Regions from separate parts of the Neobacillus sp. D3-1R genome, predicted to be linked through region 2. Evidence: riboswitches for the same ligand, from Rfam matches in the RefSeq annotation. Region 2 holds a riboswitch; each other region holds the start of a gene.
What was found. A riboswitch is a leader RNA that binds a small molecule or an ion and turns the genes downstream of it on or off. The one in region 2 is predicted to bind S-adenosylmethionine.

Region 1: linked by a shared signal. The riboswitch ahead of ACSBPO_RS18215 (bifunctional homocysteine S-methyltransferase/methylenetetrahydrofolate reductase) and the one ahead of mtnK (S-methyl-5-thioribose kinase) in region 2 are both predicted to bind S-adenosylmethionine.
Region 3: linked by a shared signal. The riboswitch ahead of metK (methionine adenosyltransferase) and the one ahead of mtnK (S-methyl-5-thioribose kinase) in region 2 are both predicted to bind S-adenosylmethionine.

The regions. Positions count from the first base shown of each region.
Region 1 is NZ_CP197471.1:3,538,507-3,546,331, reverse strand. It holds gene ACSBPO_RS18225 (DODA-type extradiol aromatic ring-opening family dioxygenase) at 1-78, shown strand, start outside; gene metH (methionine synthase) at 122-3,571, opposite strand; gene ACSBPO_RS18215 (bifunctional homocysteine S-methyltransferase/methylenetetrahydrofolate reductase) at 3,549-5,411, opposite strand; SAM riboswitch class I at 5,670-5,783, opposite strand; gene ACSBPO_RS18210 (MFS transporter) at 5,883-7,079, opposite strand; gene ACSBPO_RS18205 (MarR family winged helix-turn-helix transcriptional regulator) at 7,096-7,512, opposite strand; gene ACSBPO_RS18200 (uracil/xanthine transporter) at 7,711-7,825, shown strand, end outside.
Region 2 is NZ_CP197471.1:1,311,843-1,319,667, forward strand. It holds gene ACSBPO_RS06660 (methyl-accepting chemotaxis protein) at 1-1,629, shown strand, start outside; gene ACSBPO_RS06665 (PAS domain S-box protein) at 1,974-3,752, shown strand; gene ACSBPO_RS06670 (metalloregulator ArsR/SmtB family transcription factor) at 3,894-4,472, shown strand; gene mtnK (S-methyl-5-thioribose kinase) at 4,515-5,699, opposite strand; SAM riboswitch class I at 5,780-5,928, opposite strand; gene ACSBPO_RS06680 (carbon-nitrogen family hydrolase) at 6,018-6,800, opposite strand; gene ACSBPO_RS06685 (pyridoxal phosphate-dependent aminotransferase) at 6,915-7,825, shown strand, end outside.
Region 3 is NZ_CP197471.1:3,445,049-3,452,873, forward strand. It holds gene asnB (asparagine synthase (glutamine-hydrolyzing)) at 1-278, opposite strand, end outside; gene metK (methionine adenosyltransferase) at 615-1,817, opposite strand; SAM riboswitch class I at 2,028-2,163, opposite strand; gene pckA (phosphoenolpyruvate carboxykinase (ATP)) at 2,415-4,001, shown strand; gene ACSBPO_RS17675 (DUF2584 domain-containing protein) at 4,372-4,614, opposite strand; gene ACSBPO_RS17680 (alpha/beta hydrolase family protein) at 4,653-5,441, opposite strand; gene ACSBPO_RS17685 (ABC transporter substrate-binding protein) at 5,643-6,587, shown strand; gene ACSBPO_RS17690 (ABC transporter ATP-binding protein) at 6,615-7,379, shown strand; gene ACSBPO_RS17695 (ABC transporter permease) at 7,372-7,825, shown strand, end outside.

The DNA.
Region 1 (7,825 bases), 2.2 Mb from region 2:
AAGTCACTTACCCAAGCCAAAGTGATCTTTCGTAACTACGAATTTGGTACATTAAGTAATTTATGTCTGCAGTTTTAAAATATAAAAAAGGTTGCTCTCAAAAAGCAACCTTTTTTCAAATCTATCTTAACACATTAAAATATCTAGCTTCTGGGTGTGAAAATACCATGGCGGTTACGGAGGCTTCTGGTTCCATCATAAACCCTTCTGTTAAGTTGATACCAATGTCTTCAGGTCGTAATAATTCAAAAAGTTTTGTTTGATCATCTAACTCTGGACAAGCAGGATAGCCAAAAGAAAAACGTTGCCCCTGATAACGAGTAGCAAAACGGTCCTGCATGGTTAATTCAACCGGATCTGGGAATCCCCAACGGTCGCGCATCTGTCGGTGGATTAGCTCAGCAAATCCTTCAGCTGTTTCTAATGCTAAGGCAGACAAAGCATGACTTTCAAGGAAACGACCTTCCTTCTTCAATTCCTCCGCTTTTTCACGAATTCCTTTACCAGCAGTCACAGCAAAAAATCCTACATAATCCATGATCCCACTGTCGACTTTTTTGATAAAATCAGCCAAACATAATTGTGGTTCAGACTCCTGACGAGGGAAGTCAAATTCAGTTAAAATTTCTGAATGATTCTCAGGGTTATAGATGAGAATTTTATTCCCCTCTGCTTGTGCAGGGAAAAATTGATAGACAGCAGCAGGGATAATCCAATTTTTCTCTCTCGCTTCGTCCAATAAATGATCAATTAGTTCTTTTACCTGAGTAGCCTTTTCATCCTTTTCTGCTAACAGTTTTGAGATTTTTCCTTTCACACCAAGATGATGGCCAAGCAGCATTTGCATATTAATATATGGTTCTATATGTGTTACATGATAAGACTTTAATAAATGTCGTTTCGTATCTTTAGGAACGAAAACAGGTGCCTCTGAAATAACGGTTGTTTTTGGTTTTACAAGTGTTGCAATAGCGGATGCTGAGTTTGATGATACCTCGATCAACTCCTGTGAAGCTTTTTCTTTTTTACTTTCTAGAAGCTTTTCATATTCTTCAGGAGTTTGTACTTGATTTGCTAAAGATAAGCCTGTCATGGCATCCTTTGCATATAGAACTAAGCCATCATATTCCTTAGCGATTTTTGTTTCAGTAAACTTCCTTGAGAGAGCAGCGCCACCCACTAGGATTGGAACAGAAATGCCTGCTTCCTTCATATCTTGGGCTGTTAATACCATTTGTTGTGCCGATTTTACAAGTAACCCCGAAAGACCCACCATATCCGGTTTTTCGTCTTTAATAACTTTTACAAGTTCAGCAGGAGGGACCTTAATTCCTAAATCGATTACTTGATAACCATTATTGCTAAAAATAATATCGACTAAATTTTTACCAATGTCATGTACATCACCTTTAACAGTAGCTAACACGACTTTTCCTTTTGTAGTGGTAGAAGTACCCTTTTCCATATATGGCTCGAGGAAGCTTACAGACGCTTTCATGACTTCAGCACTTTGAAGCACTTCAGCTACAATTAGTTGGTTATCATTAAAGAGTCTGCCAACTTCCTTCATTCCATCCATTAAGGGACCATTAATGATATCAAGGGGATTGTCATAGCTTTCAAGAGCAATGGTTAGATCAGCGATTAATCCTTCTTTTGTTCCTTCTACTACATAGCTTCCTAATCGTTCCTCTAACGTCATATCAGAGACAATTTTGTTATTTTCCTTCTTTTTATCTCGATAAAATTCTGTAAATATGGAAAGGGATGCTTCTGTTGTATCAAATAGTAGTTTTTCAGCCATTTCTACCTCTTTTTTTGAAATGGAGGCGAAACGCTCGAGCTTTTCCGTATTCACAATCGCGTAATCTAATCCAGCCTGAGTACAGTGGTATAAGAATACTGAGTTTAATACTTCACGTCCAACAGGTGGAAGTCCGAAAGAAACATTACTAATCCCCAAAATAGTTTGAGTTTCAGGCAAGCGTTCTTTAATGGCGCGGATTCCTTCAACCGTTGCTTTGGCTGAACCGATATATTGTTCATCACCTGTTCCGACAGGAAAAACGAGTGGATCAAAAATGATATCTTGTGGTTTTAAATGATATTTATTGACTAATAGGTTATAGGAACGAGTCGCAATTTCAAGCTTTCGTTCAACCGTTACACCCATACCTTCTTCATCGATGGTACCAACCACAACCGCAGCACCATAGCGATGAACCAATGGTAAAATAGCTTCAAATCGTTCTTCACCATCTTCAAGATTGATAGAATTAATGATAGCTTTCCCTTGTGAAAAAGTTAGTGCTTTTTCAATTACCTTTTCATCGGTAGAATCAATGACTAATGGGGCTTTAATTTTTTTGACTGCTTCTTTAAGGAAATTTTCCATATCAATCAGTTCTTCCCGGTCAGGGTCAGCAAGGCAGATGTCAATCACATGAGCTCCGCCTTTGACTTGAGCTCTGGCAATTTCAGCTGCTTCTTCAAATTTACCTTCCGATATTAATCGTTTAAACTTTCGAGAACCAATCACATTGGTTCGTTCTCCAACCATAATAGGGCGTAAGGTTGGATCATCATAAACAAATGGTTCAATACCAGAGACCATATGAACGGAAGAGAAGTCAGCGGTTCGTGGTTTAAATTCTTTCATTTCTTCACCAATGGCTTTAATATGTTCAGGAGTCGTTCCGCAGCAGCCACCAACAATGTTTAGCCATCCTTGCTTAGCGAAACCGGCTAATTTTTTCGATAGAGTTTCAGGTGTTTCGTGATAATGTCCTTCCTCATCTGGCAGCCCTGCATTTGGATAGCAGCTTACGGCTGTTGAAGCCATATTAGATAAAGAACGAATATGATCTTGCATAAACTCAGGACCAGTAGCACAATTTAGTCCCACAGCAACAGGCTTCATATGTTCTACCGAGATATAAAAGGCTTCAATAGACTGTCCGGCAAGGGTTGTACCCATCGGTTCAATCGTACCAGACACCATTAATGGTAAAATTTTACCCGTTTTCTCAAAAGCTTTTTGAATACCTACATATCCAGATTTAACGTTTAACAAATCTTGGCTTGTTTCAAGAAGAAGCAAATCTACTCCGCCATCGATAAGCCCTATTGCCTGCTCTTCATAGGTTTTGGCAAGGTCTTCAAAGGTTGTTCCACCCGTGACACTTAGCGATTTTGTAGTGGGACCCATTGAGCCGGCAACAAACCGTGGCCATTCTGCTGTAGAAAAGGATTGTGCTGCCTTTACAGCAATTTGTGCAGCTATTTTATTTATCTCATAGGCTTTGTGCCCTAATTGATATTCATCTAGTACAAGGCTAGTCGCACCAAATGTATTTGTCTCAATAATATCTGCTCCTGCCTTTAAATACTCTTCATGAATGTATTGAATAACATGAGGGGCAGTTAAATTTAAATTTTCATTACAGCCATCGAAAGCTTCTCCCCCAAAATCATCTGGAGAAAGATTTGCTCTTTGAAGCATGGTGCCCATTGCGCCGTCCATAATAAGGATTTTTTTGTTTAACTGATCAGTAAATGATGCTTTGGACATGGTTGTTCCTCCTAATCGCATTTGCACGCTCACGGGCGTATTTTGCCAACTCTACCGTTAACTCATAACGAAGAAATGGGGTAATTAAATAAATTCCATTAAAAAGTTCCATTGCAGCATCGATTAATGATTTAGCAATTTGGATTCCCTCGATGCTTGCTTGGTTAGGTTGGTCTTTAAATAGGGCCATTCGATTTCGAATGTCTTCAGAAATTTTAATACCAGGTACCTCGTTATGAAGGAACTCCGTATTTTTATGGCTAGTAAGCGGCATAATCCCAATGTAAATGGGAGTATCTAAATGTTTAGTAGCTTCATAGATTTCGATTATTTTTTCTTCTGAAAAAACAGGCTGTGTAATAAAATAATCTGCTCCAAAGTGGATTTTCTTTTCTAATCGTTTAACCGCTTTTTCGATTGAACGAACATTAGGGTTAAAAGCAGCAGCAATACTAAAAGCCGTTTTTTGCCCAAGGTCCTTACCAGAAATAGAAAGTCCGTTGTTAAGTTGTTTGATCATTTGAATCAATTCAAATGATGACATATCATACACGGACGAAGCACCAGGGAAATCACCAACCCTAGCTGGGTCACCGGTTATAGCAAGAATGTCATTCATACCTAATACATGAAGGCCCATCAAGTGGGATTGTAGACCTATAATATTACGATCTCTACAGGCTATATGAATTAAAGATCGTATCCCTAGCTGTGTTTTAGCCAAGTACCCTAAAGATTCATTGGAAATGCGTGGGGAGGCTAGGGAATTATCGGCTAATGTTAACGCATCAATACCAGCTTCTTTTAACGCTTTTGCCCCATCAAAGAATTTCTTTGTATCTAGTTTTCTAGGAGGATCCAATTCTACTATAACCGATGTTCGTTCACGAACAATATCCTGGAGCGGAGGATACTCCCGTTTGGCTTCGGTAGAGGGTACCACCACTATATTTTCTCTGATTTTCACTTGTTTTTCTTGAACAGGGATTTTACCTTTTAATTCATCTGCAAATGCCCGTATATGCTCGGGTGTTGTTCCGCAGCAGCCACCCAGTAATCTGACTCCTTGGTCTCGAAATAACTTAGCTGATTTGCGGAAATAATCTGAATCACTATCGTATTGGAATTTCCCATCAATATAAGTAGGAAGACTTGCATTGGGATAGGCTGATAAATAGGAATGTACTGGAATAGGAACCTCCTCAAGCGTCGTAAGCATATGATGTGGACCTAGTCGACAGTTGAGTCCAATTACATCAGCACCGTGTGTTTCTAATCTTTTAAAGGCTTCAATAATTGGAGTACGATCTTGCAAAAATCCAGGTTCCTGCAAGGAAACTTGTGCAATAATGGGTAATTCTGTTTCTCTTCTTGCAATCGTTAAGACTGTTTCTAGCTCTTGAAGATCATAATATGTCTCAAGAAGAATTCCATCTACCCCTTCAAGCAATAGACAATATAATTGCTCTCGAAAGCTTCTTTTTATTTCCTCAATGGAGATGGATTGGGGCTTAATTCCTCGATTGCCGCCAACTGTTCCTAGTATATAAGTGTCTGGATTGGCTGCCTTTTTTGCCATTCGAACGGCAGCACTATTTATTTCTTTGACAGAGTCCTCTAATCCATATCGTTGAAGTTTGAGATAATTAGCCGCATATGTATTTGTTTGAATCACATCTGCTCCAGCTTCAACATAGGCACGGTGAATGCTCTTAATTTGGTTTGGTTGGGATAGATTTAATTCCTCAAAGCACATATCCGTTCCATACGAGTACAATAAAGTCCCCATGGCACCATCTGCAATTAAAATTTGTTTTTCTAATTTCTCTAAGAAGTTCATATTCTTTCTCCTCTTTTTAAAAGGCTGTTTTCGTATAGAATGTGGTTCTGGTAAAAATCCCAAAAGCCGGATTTTTACGGATTCTCTTAATAAGTGAGCAGCTCTTTTCTTGATTTTTAAAAGGATTTTACCACCCTATATTGTGAAATCTCTCTTTATTAGTTAAAAAAGCAACAAGTTTAGAAAAGAGCCTTTTAAAAAATAAAAAAAGCCCTCTTTAAGAAGAAGACTTTTGAATGGAAAGAATCTGAGTCATTCTTCTTATCTCTCAAGTTTTCCAACTTGAAGGATTTAGCACCTTTTCAATGAGTGAAAACATTGAAGGTTGCTGAGGTGTCATAGGGCCATTCCCTCGACCTCTCTCGATAAGAGTGTCAATTATTCGATTATTTTTAAAATTTACTACTTTAAAGCGATCATGTCAATTCTTTTTTATTAGTTATGATGGTAGACCAAGGCGCTTGCTCTTTTCTATCTCACATGTCTTTCTACTAGTTTTTCTTTTAAAGGTTCCTTACGGGTATGAAGTAAATAATAAACAAGTATTCCAACTAACACATAAATAGAACCATTAATATAGAAAGAACGGAATCCAACTTCAGCGACAACCATTCCTACAATAAAGGAGCCAAAGCCGATACCTGTATCAAAAATGGATAAGAAGGTTGCAGTTGCAGTGGCTCTTTTATTCGGTGCCGCTTTCTGGATGGCAATCGTCTGTAAGCTTGGAAAAATCGTACCCCAGCCAATACCAATAAACGCTGCAGAAAGTAAGAAGCCTAATGCCGTATGACTGCTACCTAAAATGAATAAGCCAATTGCAAAAAGAACAATAGATGGAAAAATAATGACGTTAGGACCAAATTGGTCAAACCATTTTCCTGTAAACGGTCTTGAAGCTAATAAAATAGCAGCGTAAACGACAAAAAATAAACTTGATACTTCTATTAAACCAATCTCTTTTGCGTAAACGGAAACGAAAGAAAGGACAGACGAATAAACAATGGCAAAAAATGCACCAACCACTGAAATCGGAACAGCAGAAGCCTCAAAGAAATTTTGAAATTGGAATGAGATATGAATTTTTTTCTTATTTTCTTTAATAGGAATACGTATAATCCATCCAGCAATAAGGGAAAAGAGAGCACAAATAACACTGATGGCGAATAATACAGATGCATCCCACATTTGAATGGCTGTTAAACCAATAAAAGGTCCCATAACCATTGCCAGGTTAGAGGACATAATAAAATACCCCATTCCTTCTCCTCTTCGAGAATCTGGAATAATATTTGCTACCAGTCCCCCGGCGGCAGTCGTAGCCATACCAAATCCAATCCCGTGTAAAAAGCGAACTAAGAATAAAGCCATAATGGAGGTAGCAAAAAAGTATAGGATTGAGGCAATAAAGAAAATGATAAGCGAAGTTAATAGAATTTTTCGCATGCCTATTTTTTCAATACCGTAACCTGCTATTGGCCTAATAAGTATGGCTGATATTAAAAATACAGTTGTAATTAAACCTGCTTCTGTTTTCGTACTTTCGTATTGCTGTATAACCATTACTGGTAAACTTACTAATAAAAAATAAAAGGTCATAAATAAGAAGAAATTGCTTAAGGAAATACTAATAAAATCTTTTGTCCATAATCTAGGTTGTTCTTTCATATATTGAAACTCCTGTCTAAGATAGTTTTAGAAACCATTCCTTTAATAGCTTGGATAATTCTTGTTGTGACGATTCAGGAAATCCAGTTAATAAGGAATGATTGAACTGTGTGATGGCATCCTCCCACTGAGGATAATTTTGTAACGCCTCATCCGTTAACTGGATATGTTTCTCACGTTTGTCTGTACCTTGAACCTGTTTAACGTATCCTTGTTTAACAAGTCTTTGAATAGTCCTTGTCATAGGCGGTGCTTCGACAGATAAATACTGACATAATTCTTTTTGGGTAAGGGAGCCTTTTGTTTTTAAAACGTAAATGACAGTCCATTGAGCACTATATAGACCAAAGGGCTTTAGTGCTTCATTCAACTTGTTCGTTAAATGTCTGGATAATTGGTTTAACGTGTGGAATAGTTCATGGTTAGGAAACAAATAGATCCCTCCGTGGAAAAAGTATCTTGCCTTTTTTTAAAAACGGTTTAAAATAGTTACCTAGGTAACTATATCACATAAATTTGTGACGAGCAATGAAAGGTCTTCTCTCTATTTGAAAGATAAAATACAGGAATAATAAAAAAATATATACTATAATCATTAGTTGAATGATGGTTAGAAAGTGGTGTTTCAACAATGAATAAATGGTTTTCTTCAATCACAATGTTTTCAGCTGTTCAATGGCTCTTTTTTATTTTTGCCAATACCGTTGTCGTCCCTGTTTCAGTAGCGACAGTGTTTCATTTATCTC
Region 2 (7,825 bases):
ATATCTACTGTTATTACTTTTGTTCTATTAACCTCGGTTCAAAAAAAGATGGACTTAGTCGAACTAACGGGAAAGCAGGCTACACGTATTTCTGATGCGGCTGCTTTATTCCATCAAAAAGGAGTTTCGGTAGGGAATTACATAATTGACTCTAATCCGAAGCATACAAAACGCTTTGAAGAGTTATCAGAGGAACTAAAAAATTTAAAGGCAGAAATTAGAAAAGGTTTAACCACCAGTGAAGAAAAGATGTTATTTATTCAAATGAGTAAAGATGATGATTCAATGAATCTTCAATTTACAAGTGTTATTGTACCTGAAGTTAAATTACAGCATGAACGAAATTATCGTCTAGGAAAACTAAAGGTTGATAATTTAATTGATGATAATGTTGTCAAGCTAAACCAATTAAAAGAAATGATGCAAAAAGAACAAAAGGATGCAATATCATCTGCAACAGGCAGCCTTATCTCAACATTAACGGTACTTGTTATTTCTGTCATTGTTTCTACCATTATTGGGATTCTAGCAATCGTTTTAATTGGAGCTATCATTTCAAGAAGATTAAAACATATTGTATCTGTTTCAACTGAAATTGCTAATGGTAATCTGAATGTAGATTTAATAGAAGCGAATGGTAAAGATGAAATATCCGAGCTTAGCCGCGCTACTAGTTTAATGAAGGAAAACCTTCGTTCTATGATTCAAGAGATATCTACTGTTTCCAATCATGTAAATAGCAGGAGTGGGGAGTTAAATCTAGCTGCTTCAGAAGTTAGAGCATCAAGTCAGCAAGTGGCTTCGACTATGCAGGAATTATCGAGTGGTTCGGAGGAACAAGCAAACAATGCTACTGCTCTATCTGAAATGATGGAAGAGTATTTAACAAAGGTACAGGCAGCAACTGCAAGTGGAAACGTCATTCGTGATGCATCAAATGATGTCATGATGATGACGCAAAAAGGAGATTCTCTAATGATGGAATCTCAAAAGCAAATGGTAAAAATTAACGATATTATGAAAACATCTGTGGAGAAAGTGAGAGGACTTGACGACCAAACAAAGCAAATTTCTAAACTGGTCAAAGTTATACATGAAATTGCTGGTCAAACAAACTTACTTGCTTTAAACGCAGCCATTGAAGCGGCAAGAGCCGGTGAACATGGCAGAGGATTTGCTGTCGTTGCGGATGAAGTAAGAAAACTTGCAGAACAGGTTTCTTTTTCTGTTTCAGATATTACGAAAATCGTTCAAGGTATTCAGCTAGAATCTAATAATGTCGTGAGCTCCCTACAGTTGGGATACAATGAAGTAGAAGAAGGTACTTCTCAAATAGAAGTAACCGGCCAAACCTTCAAGGAAATTTATAGTGCTGTAACATTAATGACAGATAAGGTAAAAGAAATATCTGATAATCTTGAACAAGTTGCTCAAAGTTCTCGAGAAATGAATGCATCTATTGAAAATATTGCTTCCATTTCAGAAGAATCAGCTGCTGGTGTCGAACAAACAAGTGCCTCAGTTACACAAACGAATCATTCTATGGAAGAAATTTCAGACAATGCCCAATCACTATCAGAACTGTCTGATCAATTAAATGATATGATTTCGAGATTTAGACTTTCATAAGTTACTATTGAACTGTAAAGCTTTTTACAGTTCTTTTTTTTTGTAAAAAACTGTTTTCGTATAGATTCTGGTTTTCGTAAAAATCCCTAAAGCCGGATTTTTACAGGCTCTCTTAATAAGCGCCCAGCTCTTTTCTTCATTTCCATATAAGTTTAACAGCGTATATTGTGAAATGCCTATTTATTAGTTACATATAGCAACAAAGTTTAAGAAAAGAGCCTTGTAAAAGGAAAGTATTCGATAAAATTTTTAGTTGTATGCTATATAAAAAGGATTTTTCTGTCATTTTGTAGAAATATAGATATATATATACTTCTATGTTGCTGGGGAGGTTATGCTTTTTAATGAATAATAGTAATGTAAATAATCCGTGTAACCCCAATTTACAGACTTTTGATATCTTCAATAAAACATTAGACGGAATTGTCATATTTAATCAAGATGGTGTTATCTTGGATGTAAACCGTTCCTTCTGTAAATATATTAATACAAATAAAGACGAAATAATTGGATATACTCTTGAACATTTTGTACCTAAAGACAAACATTATAAGCTTCGAAGACAAAAAGTTTTATTAGAACAAAATCGGAATGCTAGAGGAGTTCTCCCGATCCTCCATCAAAATGGTATCTCTTATTTTAGTGTCGTAACAAGCCTTGATGAAGATAGTGGTCATTATATCTCTGTATTCAGGGATGAAACTGAAAAAATGAACCTAAAAGAGCAGTCTGCCCAATATGACTATTTTTTTAAGGAATTATTTATTGAAGCAATGGACGGAATTATTTTCTGGGATATGAAGGGTCAGATCATCAATGCAAACCAGGCAGCTTGCCGAATCTTTGAATGTGGATATCAGGATATCATTGGAGCTAATTTTGATCAGTTTATATTAAAAAAGAACCATCAATATAGGAAAATACTAAAGGAGTTATTTGAAACAGGAGCAGTTAACGACCAGTTATTTTTAAAAATGCCCAATGGTCAAGAAAAATTAATCGAATTTACCTCTCGCTTACATTCAAAAGAGGGATTTCATATGACCATTTTTCGAAATGTAAGTGAACGTTACCGGATGGAACTGGAATTAAGAGAAAGTGAACAAAAATTCCGAACTATATTTGAAGGTTCATTAGAAGGCCTAGTTCTCTGGAATGATGACGGGGAAATTATTGATGTCAATCAAGCAGCATGTCAATTATTCAAAACGTCAAGAGATGAGATTTTAGGGAAAGACTTAATAAATTTATTGCCGGATACAAATGGCAACAAGCAGAAGCTTGAAAACATAATAAGTACATTAGAAAAAACGGGTCAGCTTCATGGAACTTCAAAAATTTACATTGATGAAGAAACGGTGAAACATTTCGAATTTAGCTCTATCTTCCACCTATTTTCAAATGTAAATTTTATTGTAATCAAAGATGTAACGGAAAAAATAGAAATGGAAAAACGTCTTCGAAAATCCGATACACTAAATGTAATAGGAGAACTTGCTGCCGGTATTGCCCATGAAATCCGCAACCCCATGACTGCGTTAAAAGGCTTTATTCAATTGCTGCAAGGCGAAATGAGAGAAGATCGTTCGATGTACTTCCAAGTAATCCTTTCTGAATTGAATCGTATTGATTCTATTATTAATGAATTTTTGATTCTAGCAAAGCCGCAGGTAGTAAAGTATTCGAAAGTAGATATCGTCCAAATTATGAGGGATACCGTTGAGCTTCTTAATGCCCAAGCAGTCATGTATAATGTCCAATTTCGTACCTACTATCAAGAAAATCTACCGATTATATTTTGTGAACCAAACCAACTAAAAAAGGTGTTCGTTAATATGATCAAAAATGCTATTGAATCGATGCAAGCTGGTGGAAATATTACAATTTTCATTGAATCATACAAAGATGACCAAATTCATATTTCGATTAAAGATGAGGGCTTTGGTATTCCTCCAGAAAAATTAAAGCGACTAGGAGAGCCTTTTTATACAACAAAAGACCGTGGAACGGGTTTAGGCTTGATGGTTAGTTATAAAATTATTGAAGAGCATAATGGGAGAATTAAAGTCGATAGCCAAGAAAATGTGGGCACTACCTTTCATATATATTTATCTAGTAAATAATATATTGACCTATCCCAAATAGATTGAACGAATGAATGATAATCCTGAAAAAGGATTATTTTTTTTATAAAATATTGCAATAATTAATAAATTAGATTATCATCTAATTAGATGTATATCTAAAATAGAGGAGTAATGGCTATGCAATTAAACAGGTTAGTTGACTTTCATAAAACAATGGGTGACCCAACACGATTAAGAATACTGTCATTATTATCAAGTGGACCACTTCATGGTCAAGCCATTGCAGGTAAGTTAGGCTTAACTGCACCAACCATCACTCATCATTTAAAAAAGCTTCGGGATATAAATGTTGTTTATGAAAGACGTGACAAAAATACGATCTATTTTTATTTGAAACATTCGGTAGTCCATCAATATTGTGAATCATTGATGGAGCTAGTAGAAGGGAAGGATACAAAGGTGAATGAAATAAGTGATGAAAAGCAAAAAATAATTGCTAATTTCTTTACAAAAGATGGGAAGTTAAAAACAATTCCTGCACAAAGAAAGAAAAAGCTACTGGTGTTTGAACATATCTTAAAGGGGTTTGAAAGAGGGAGAAAATATTCTGAGCAGGAAATAAATGAGTATATTCTTCGTTTTCATGATGATTATGCCACAATTCGTAGAGAGTTTATCATCAACCATTATATGTATCGTGAAAATGGAATTTATGAACTTAATCCAGTTGAAATGTGGGCGAAGATTGATGGTTAAAAGAGACAGAATGGCTTTTAAGCCAGTTCTGTCTCTTTTACATTATAAGCTTTTTGTTAAGAGAGTTAAGAAATCAGTGAATGATTTTATTTCTTTTCTAGATTTAATTAATAAGCTCCCTAATGAAAGGGTTTGTTTTTTAGCATTTATTCTCTGTTCATTGTCTTCAATACTATCTAGATCGGCAACATGAGCAAGACCTATCGTTCTGCGAATTAATTCACAGCCGGCAAACCCCAATGAATCATTGAAATATTTATTTAAAACTGACTCGTATAAACCTGGAATGGCTGCGTGTGGTTCTTGATTATTTGTTTTCCAAAGCTCTGAGAAATGTAATACAAACTCGTTCCAAAATGTTTCAACATGCGTAAGAATTTCAGATTTCTTTTCAACGTTAGCTAAAGCTTGGAAGAGTAGATTCGCAAAAACTTGCCCAATATCAAAACCAGCTGGTCCGTAAAAAGCAAACTCCGAATCTATAACTTTCGTTTCCGTTGAGCTCGCAAAAACGCTTCCAGTGTGAAGGTCTCCATGCAATAATACTTCTGCCTCCGTTAAGAAGCTCATTTTTAACAGTGCTACTTGGAAAATGAGTTCTTGATCATTTCTGATTTTGTCAACAGTAGCTTGTAATTCTGATTCATAGGAATTTGTAGGTGAATCAGTATAAGGATCTGTAAAAATTAGATCTTCCGTAATTTTGCAAAGTTCTGGGTTGATAAATTGCCCTAGGAGTTCTTTTTTCTTTGATTGATTCATTCCAAAATCCGAAGTATAAAAAAGTGTTTTTGCTAAATACTCACCTAAATGTTTGGAGAGTAATGGGTATTGATCTCCTCGAATAAAACCCTTTCTAGCAATAGTCAAATGAGATAGATCATCCATAACAGTAATAGCTAATTGATCATCCGTAAAATGTACAACTGGAACATAATCAGGTGCAAGTTTACCAAATATTTTTAAGGCATCTGCTTCAATTTTCGCTCTTTTAAGCGTTAACGGCCAACTTTCACCAACAACCTTTGCGTAAGGAAGGGCCTGCTTGATAATGATTCCCTGGCCACTAGTAGTATCTGTTATACGAAAAACAAGGTTTAAATTACCGTCTCCAATTTCTGAGCAAGTTAGAGTGGAATTCTCAGCGAAAATTCCTAATTTTATGGCTAAATCAATAGCAGAATGTTCAGTGAGTGGTTCATATTTTTTGTCTGTTAATAATGTCATTTTTCATTCCTCCTGGTGTGAAGGGCTAGAAAAAAAGCCCCTTTCTCATAAGAAAGAGGCTTGAAGAATAGTCTTCGCACCTCTTATCTTTCAGAAAGTCTAACTTTCTGTTGGAATTAGCACCGTGCCTTAAATAAAAGGCGCTTTCTTGCGCCACATTTCACAATGGAATTACGGTCGGTTGCTGGGCTTCATAGGGCCAAATCCCTCAGCCATCTCTTGATAAGAGAAAAATGTAAATATTCAATTGAAGTTGATACGATGAAAATAATAACAGGCTTTATTAAATATTGTCAATTCATTTTTTTTAGAAAATTTTTAATATAGGTCAGGCTTTCGATCTTGAAAGACTGGGATGGTATTACGCACCTTGACGACGTTCTCTAAGTCTATTTCTCCATGTAAAATCTCATCACTCTCGGAGGCTTCCGCGACAATTTCTCCCCAAGGATCAATGATTAAAGAATGTCCTGCAAAAATATTACTTGGGTTAGAGCCTGCACAATTACATGCAATGACATAGCATTGATTTTCTATTGCTCTTGCAGTTAATAGAGTTTTCCAATGATGAAGTCTTGGTAATGGCCATTCCGCTACAACAAAGATCGCTTGTGCACCTTTTAGAACATGCGCCCTGATCCATTCAGGAAAGCGAATATCATAACAAATTTGACCAGCAAAAATTTCGCCATCTAATGCAAATATACCTTCGTCTTTTCCTGACTTAAGAAATAAATGTTCACCCATTAATTGGAAGAGGTGAAGTTTACTATATTGATGCACCAGTTCCCCCTGGCGATTAATGATTAAAAGGGTGTTATAGATACCATCTTTTTCCTGATTCGCAATGGATCCTCCAACAAAATGTACATTGAACTTTTTAGCCTTTTCTCGCAGAAAATCAATCGTTTTCTTTGCATGTTGGTCTGCTGTAACTGGTAAGTTTTCTAAATCATAACCTGTTGTCCACAATTCAGGAAAGACAATGATATCCGGTGATTTTTGCATGGCTAATTCAATTTGGGCTTCTGCCTTTTGATAATTTAATTCTGGATTCCCAAATTCTATCGACATTTGGATTAGAGCAATTTTATATTTCATCATGACTCACCACAATCTTTTAAATTTTTCTTTACATTCTGTCATTAAAGTTATATCATTTGTGACTAGATTTTCAATAAAAATTTTCTAATAGATTTGTGTAGGTGAATGTAGATGAAGACTTTTCAACAATCTAATTTATTAAATAGTTTACCAAAGCAGTTTTTTGCTTCTCTTGTTAAGAAAGTATCCCTTTCTGTTGCTAATGGTCATGATGTCATTAATCTTGGGCAAGGTAATCCCGATCAGCCGACACCAGAACATATTGTAAAAAAATTGCAGGAAGCAGCAGCGAATCCCATAAATCATAAGTATTCGCCCTTTCAGGGATATAAGTATTTCAAGCAGGCTGCTGTCGATTTTTATGAAAGAGAATATGGGGTTAGTTTAGATCCTGATACGGAAGTAGCGGTTCTATTTGGCGGTAAGGCAGGCTTAGTAGAAATTCCGCAATGCTTATTAAATCCTGGTGATACCATACTTGTCCCAGATCCAGGGTATCCAGATTATTGGTCAGGTGTATCGCTTGCCCAGGCAAACATGGTTACAATGCCTTTGCTAGAAGAGAATGGCTTTTTACCTGTATATGAAACGATTGAACCTGAAATTCTTGAAAAAGCGAAATTAATGTTTTTAAACTATCCCAATAACCCTACTGGTGCTACTGCATCTCTTGAATTTTTTGAAAAAACGGTAGAATTAGCAAAGAATACGAATATTTGTGTGGTACATGACTTTGCCTATGGCGCAATTGGGTTTGATGGACAAAAGCCGATCAGCTTTTTACAAACGGAAGGGGCTAAGGATATTGGAATCGAAATCTATACTTTATCCAAAACCTATAACATGGCAGGCTGGCGTGTTGGATTTGCGGTAGGAAATCGCAGTGTCATTTCTGCTATTGAACTGTTACAGGACCACCTTTATGTAAGCATTTTTGGAGGAATTCAGGAAGCTGCAGCAGTAGCTTTAAACGCTTCACAACAGTGTGTGGAAGAGCTAAATGCCTTATATGAATCTAGAAG
Region 3 (7,825 bases), 2.1 Mb from region 2:
TCCTTAACCAGTTCTTCTCTTAATTCCACGTAATTATAAATCTCACCATTAAAAAGAATCCAATAGCGTTCATTTTCATACGTTAACGGCTGATGACCGCTTTCAATATCAATGATACTTAAACGGCGAAAACCAAATTGAATATATTCATCTAAATAATAGCCATCATCATCTGGACCACGATGGGTAATGACATTATTCATATTTTTAAACAGTTGTTTATCTTCATCACGAAATTGTTGTGCTTGATCATGGACACAACCAATAAATCCACACATTATGTAGTCACCTACTCCGTTTCTCTCTTTGAAAATTTACCAAGATAGTCTTAAAAAATATCCTCTCTAATACTACCACTGTTTTTTAAAAAATGGCACTGAAAAAGCGGAAAACTTAGCGGTTCAATAGTCCTAATTTTACGAAACAGGAAGAAAAAGGGATACTTTAATTTCCAGCTATTCGTTTTATTCCCTTAATTAGAGGTTTTATTCCTTCACACTTTATAAGACGAAAAATAAAAACGGGAGTTACATAAAATGTAACTCCCTGGTTTTAAAGAAGAATAATACAATGTTTTCTTCTATGAAGAATGCTTTCATTTTCTAGAATAGAAATTAACGATTAGCTGCTTGTGTTTTTAAAGCTTCAGCTTTATCTGTTCTTTCCCATGGTAAATCAACATCTGTACGTCCAAAGTGTCCGTAAGCAGCTGTTTGCTTATAGATAGGACGACGAAGGTCTAGCATTTTAATAATGCCTGCTGGGCGCAGGTCAAAGTTTTCACGAACAAGTTCAACTAATACATCTTCTCCAACAGTACCTGTACCAAATGTATCAACAGAAATGGAAACTGGATGTGCTACACCAATTGCGTATGCTAATTGAACTTCCACTTTTTCAGCTAAACCAGCAGCAACTAGGTTTTTTGCAACATAACGTGCAGCGTACGCAGCAGAACGGTCAACCTTTGTAGGATCCTTACCAGAGAATGCGCCACCGCCGTGACGAGCATAACCGCCATAAGTATCTACAATGATTTTACGTCCTGTTAAACCAGCATCACCTTGAGGTCCACCGATAACAAAGCGTCCAGTTGGGTTGATGAAATATTTTGTATTTTCGTCGATTAATTCTTGAGGAACAACCGGATTGATAACATGTTCTTTTAAATTGCGTTGAATTTGCTCAAGACTAATTTCTGGATGGTGCTGAGTTGAAATAACGATTGTATCGATACGAACCGGCTTATCGTTTTCATCATATTCAACTGTTACTTGAGTTTTACCATCTGGACGTAAGTATGGAAGAATCTCTTCTTTACGAACGTAAGTTAAACGACGAGCAAGTTTGTGAGCTAATGAAATTGGAAGAGGCATAAGCTCTTTTGTTTCATTACATGCAAAACCAAACATTAAACCTTGGTCCCCTGCACCGATGGCATCAAGTTCTTCTTCAGACATTTGTCCTTCACGAGCTTCAAGAGCTTGGTCAACACCCATTGCGATATCAGCTGATTGCTCATCGATAGAAGTTAAAACAGCACAAGTCTCAGAGTCAAAGCCATATTTCGCACGGTTGTAACCTATGTCTTTTATGGTTTGGCGAACGATCTTTGGAATATCTACATATGTAGAAGTTGTAATTTCACCTGCTACTAAAACTAAACCAGTTGTAACAGAAGTTTCTGCTGCTACACGAGCATTTGCATCTTTTGCTAGAATAGCGTCTAAAATGGAATCAGAAATTTGGTCACAGATTTTATCAGGATGACCTTCAGTTACTGATTCAGAAGTGAACAAACGACGTTTTGTTGACATCCGAATTCCTCCTATATTAAACCTCATTATGATACGGTACTCATTCCCTTATAGTATGAATAAAACATTGAGTTTTTATGATGTACAGATTAAAATGTATACTCACAATTAAACTCTTTTGCTATTTCTAAAAGGTCACTTCATAAAACAAATAAAAAAACCTTCCCATGTTTTTGAGGAAAGGTTATTAGTTCGCTGTCGCGCCTTTCACTCTTATCGTTCAAGGTCGATACCTTGCGCAGGTTTAGCACCTTTTCCAAAAATAAAGATCAGTAAGATCCTTTATTAAATTGGGTAGGTTGCTGGGTTTCATAGGGCCTGTCCCTCCACCAGCTCGGGATAAGAGAGTATCCGTTCAAGGTAAAATCATAACTCACCATGTCGAATGATGTCAATGCTTTTTTTGATTATTTTTCATATAAATGAATGATATGGAAAAATGATAGGAAAATGTAAAATTTTTTACCTAATTTATCCGAATAGTATAGACTAATTAGTTAAATGTGTTATACTATTTAACAAGATATCATGATTTAAAAAATGATGATTATTCAGAATTAATTCCAAGGAAAAAGGGAAAAGGAAGGTATTCATAAAATGAATTCAGTTGGCGTTCGCAATGAATTAAACCAATTATTACAGAGCGAAAATATCCAAGTCCAGTTATCTGTTCCACAACTAGTAGAAAAAGTTCTTACTCGAAACGAAGGTTTATTAACTTCAACAGGAGCGGTTAGAGCCACTACAGGGAAGTATACAGGTCGCTCTCCTAAAGATAAATATATAGTTGATGAAGCCTCAGTTAAAGAAAAAATCAGTTGGGGTTCTGTCAATCAACCAATATCTGAAGATGCATTTTCTAGACTATATACAAAAGTAATCCATTATTTGCAGGATAAAGATGAAGTCTATGTCTTTAAAGGTTTTGCTGGTGCAGATAAAAAATATCGTCTACCAATCCAAGTTATTAATGAGTACGCTTGGCATAATCTCTTTGCTCATCAATTATTTATTCGACCGAATGAGGAAGAACTATTAGAACATTCTTCAGAATTCACTGTTATATCTGCTCCGAACTTTAAAGCCGACCCTGCAGTGGATGGCACAATTTCAGAGACATTTATTATTATATCCTTTGAGAAGCGAATTGTCCTCATCGGTGGTACAGAATATGCAGGTGAAATGAAAAAATCCATTTTCTCTGTTATGAATTACTTGTTGCCTGAACAAGATATTTTCCCAATGCATTGCTCAGCCAATGTAGGACGTGAAGGTGATGTAGCTCTATTCTTTGGATTATCCGGTACTGGTAAAACTACATTATCTGCAGATCCAAACCGCCGTTTAATCGGTGATGATGAACACGGATGGTCAGCAAATGGTGTCTTTAATATTGAAGGTGGCTGTTACGCTAAATGTATTAACCTTTCTCGCGAAAAGGAACCACAAATTTTTGATGCTATCCGATTCGGCACTGTACTTGAAAATGTGGTATTAAATAATGAAACACGTTTAGCAGATTATGATGATAACTCCTTAACAGAAAATACACGTGCTGCATATCCGTTACAAGCTATTGATAATATTGTCGATCCGAGCGTTGCGGGACATCCAAACACGATTGTATTTTTAACTGCAGATGCATTTGGAGTATTGCCTCCAATTTCAAAATTAACAAAAGAACAAGCAATGTATCATTTCTTAAGTGGTTATACATCCAAATTAGCAGGAACAGAGCGTGGAGTTACTTCTCCAGAAGCTACTTTCTCAACATGTTTCGGTTCACCATTCTTACCATTACCTGCTACAACTTATGCAGAAATGCTTGGTAAAAAGATTACCGAACATAATTCTCAAGTCTTCTTAGTCAACACAGGCTGGACTGGAGGAGAATACGGTGTTGGAAATCGTATGAAATTAGCTTATACACGTGCTATGATTCAAGCTGCATTAGAAGGCGAATTAACCAATGTGGAAACGGTTCAAGACTCCATCTTTGGATTGAATATTCCTTTACACATTCCTGGTGTTCCGGATGAGGTTCTTCAGCCTAATAAAACTTGGGCAGACCAGGCAGCTTATGAAATGAAAGCAAAAGAACTTGCGGCAAAATTCCGTGAAAACTTTAAGAAGTTCTCAAATGTTCCAGCCGAAATAGAAGAAAATGGCGGACCAATTGCATAAATTGATGAGATCGGGCTTTGTGGCCCGGTCTTTTTTATTTGATTTAAATATTAAAAAATTAAAAACTTATGATGGACATTTCCGCGCTTTCCTTCTTGTGTTTTGTCCTTCATCACCTTTATGACGGACATTTCCGCACTTTCCTTCTTTGGTTTTGTCCTTCATCCCCCTTATGATGGACACTTCCACGCTTTCCCTCTTGTGTTTTGTCCTTCATCACCTTTATGATGGACACTTTCACGCTTTCCTTCTTGTGTTTTGTCCTTCATCACTTTTATGATGGACATTTTTGCGCTTTCCCTCTTGTGTTTTGTCCTTCATCACTTTTATGACTTCTATAAAGAAAAACCGGGCTCCAATGGAACCCGATTTAATTCGTTGAATTTAACGAAACTAGTTCGTATGTAATTTTGGTTTGTTTATTTTCCCATTCTACTCTTCTTATCACACATATTCCGCTCGAATCACTTTCTAAAGTTTTACGAATGTCTAACGGAATATCAATTGGGTAAAGACGGTAGTCCTCTTTTACTAATTCAAATAAATTTTCAGCTATTCTGTTTTCTCGTCCTTTTGTTACCACAAGTGTATTTAACTCTAAAGGCATACCCATTTCCATCTCTCCTTACCTATTCTTCTTTTATTTTATCATTACTGACTATGTTTTTTCATCCATTGTGCTAAGCCGGCGACAACTTTTCGGTTTATAGCTGGTGGGAAGTAATGGGTAAACTCTTCGAAGTACCAGCTCTCCACAGGCTTATTATGGTCCTGTAGAGCCTTCTCTAATTGATAGGAATGTTCTACAGATACATTGTGATCTTTAACCCCATGAATAATCAGCACAGGTGGCTGTAACTTTTCTATTTGAAATAAAGGGGTTCTCCATTCATATCGTTCTGGATATTTATTTGGAGTGCCACCAATCACTCTTTTCATCATTCTTCTAAGATCAAGTCGTTCCTCGTAGGTTAGGAACATATCCGTTACACCGCCCCAACTAACAACAGAAGCAGCTTCTGGAAATTGAATAGCAGTCAACAATGCCATCACGCCTCCACGAGAAAATCCAAAAATATGCACGTTCTTTACCTTTGGATGTGAAGCTAAAAGGGTAAAAGCTGAAAATGCATCCTCTCGGTCATCACCAGCGAAATCCTCATGCCCTTCCCCTCCTTGATTTCCACGATAAAAGGGAGCAAAGACAATAAATCCTTCAGAGGCGAACTGCGCAATTCGAGCAGGACGTACTTTGCCCACATTTTTTATTCCACCACGTAAATAAAGAAAACCATCTAATACTTCATCTGTTTTTGGCTCTGCTAAAAGTCCCTTCACTTTTAAACCGTCAGATAGAAAAGTAACTATGGAAAGTTCAATATTTGGATTTGGAGATGGAAACCTTTGCTGTTCTATTATTCCCTCCATTTTTCGATACATAAAAATAACTTCCTTCCAAAATATCATCTAGGCATTCACACATTTTTTAATTGTTCATAGGATAAACGTAGATAGGTAAATCGCCCATTTGTTCAAGAATAGCTGATTTAACCGTAACATTTTTTTAAACGTTAGGAGGAATTTGGTATGAAAAAAAGTTGGTTCAAAATAGGCTTTACATCGCTCATTATTTTCATTGTCATGTTTTCCTTAACCGCTTGCGGAAAAGACAAAGTTCAAAAAGTAAAAGTAGCCGAAGTAACCCATTCTATTTTTTATGCTCCCCAATATGTTGCCCTGGAAAAAGGATTTTTTAAAGATGAAGGTCTTGATGTAGAAGTGACCACTGTACCAGGTGGCGATAAAACGATGACTGCCCTTCTTTCTGGTGGTGTGGATGTTGCCCTTGTGGGTTCAGAAACCTCCATTTATGTATATGCCCAGGATGCCAAGGATAAAGTCATTAACTTTGCCCAACTGACCCAAACGGATGGTACCTTCCTTGTTTCAAGAGAGAAAATAGATAACTTTTCTTGGGACCAATTAAAAGGAAGCACCTTCCTTGGGCAGCGAAAAGGCGGTATGCCGCAAATGGTTGGTGAATTTGTTTTGAAAAATCATGGTATTGACCCACACAATGATTTAGAACTGATTCAAAATGTTGATTATGCCAATATTGCTCCAGCCTTTGCATCTGGAACAGGCGACTATGTCCAATTATTCGAACCAACTGCCAGTCTTTTCGAAAGTGAAGGAAAAGGACACATTGTGGCTTCATTTGGTAAAGATTCCGGTCATGTTCCTTATACCACATTTATGACTAAAGAAAGCACTATGAAAGAAAATGCCGAGATGGTTGAGAAGTTTACTAGAGCTATTTATAAAGCGCAGCAATGGGTAGAATCACATTCTCCACAAGAAGTGGCAAAAGTAATCAAACCTCAATTTCCAGATACGGATGAAGAATTGATTGCAACGGTTGTTGAACGTTATAAAGGCCAAGGGTCTTATGCTACTGATCCAATTTTAGATGAAGAAGAATGGAATAACCTACAGGATATTATGGACGAAGCCGGAGAACTTCCAAAACATATCGATTATAAGACTCTTGTTAATACCAAAATTGCAAACAGTGTTATGAAATAGTATTTAAAAAGACAGGGAGGCCGCCAAATGAGCTTTTTAGAGATTAATCATGTACATCACACTTATTTTACTAAAACATCGGCTACAACGGCCCTCTCCGATGTTTCTATACAAATTGAGGAGGGAGAATTCATCTCCTTCCTCGGCCCTAGCGGCTGTGGTAAAACAACCTTATTATCCATAATTGCTGGTCTTCTATCCCCGACACAGGGAAAAGTCTATCTCGAATCCAAACCGATAGATACATCGAATGACCATATTGGATACATGCTGCAACAAGATTATCTTTTTCCGTGGAAAACGATTGAAGATAATATTTTGTTAGGACTAAAGCTATCTAATCAATTAACCAATGAAACCAAACAATATGCATTGGATTTGCTCGGTAAAATGGGGTTAAAAGGAGTAGAAAAGCAGTATCCAAAGCAGCTTTCAGGCGGTATGAGACAAAGGGTAGCATTAGTTCGTACTCTAGCAACTGAACCCAAAATATTAATGCTTGATGAACCATTTTCAGCATTAGATTATCAAACAAAGCTTAAACTAGAAGATTTGGTATCAAATACACTGAAAGCATTCGGAAAAACAGCGATTCTGGTCACACACGATATTGGTGAATCCATTGCCATGAGTGATAAAGTCTATCTATTTGCGGCAAACCCCGGCAGAGTGCATAAAATGTTTACGATCCCGGACGAGTTACGTCAATTAACCCCTTTTGAGGCTCGAAGTCATGAGCTATATACGACTATATTTCAAAAGATATGGAAGGAGTTGGAGTCTCTTGAATGAAAATAATCAAACTACTCTCCTTCATCAGCAATATATAAAATCCTTACAACGCGAAAAAAAATGGGTGCGTTTCTACCAAATCCTCATCTTTATTTTGTTTTTTGCAGTATGGGAAATAGCCAGTCAAAGGACATGGATTGACCCATTAATTTTTAGTTCTCCTTCAAAAGTGTTTGGATTACTGATAACCAAAATTCAAGATGGCACTTTACTCACCAACACAGGAATCACTCTAATGGAAACCGTATTTGGATTTATTCTAGGAACTTTTTTAGGCACCTTACTAGCTACTATCCTTTGGTGGTCACCATTTCTATCAAAGGTATTAGATCCATACCTAGTCATACTGAATTCCATGCCTAAAGTCGCATTAGGTCCTATTTTAATCGTTGCCTTAAGTCCTGGCTTAACATCCGTGATTGCCATGGGAGCTATCATCTCCATCA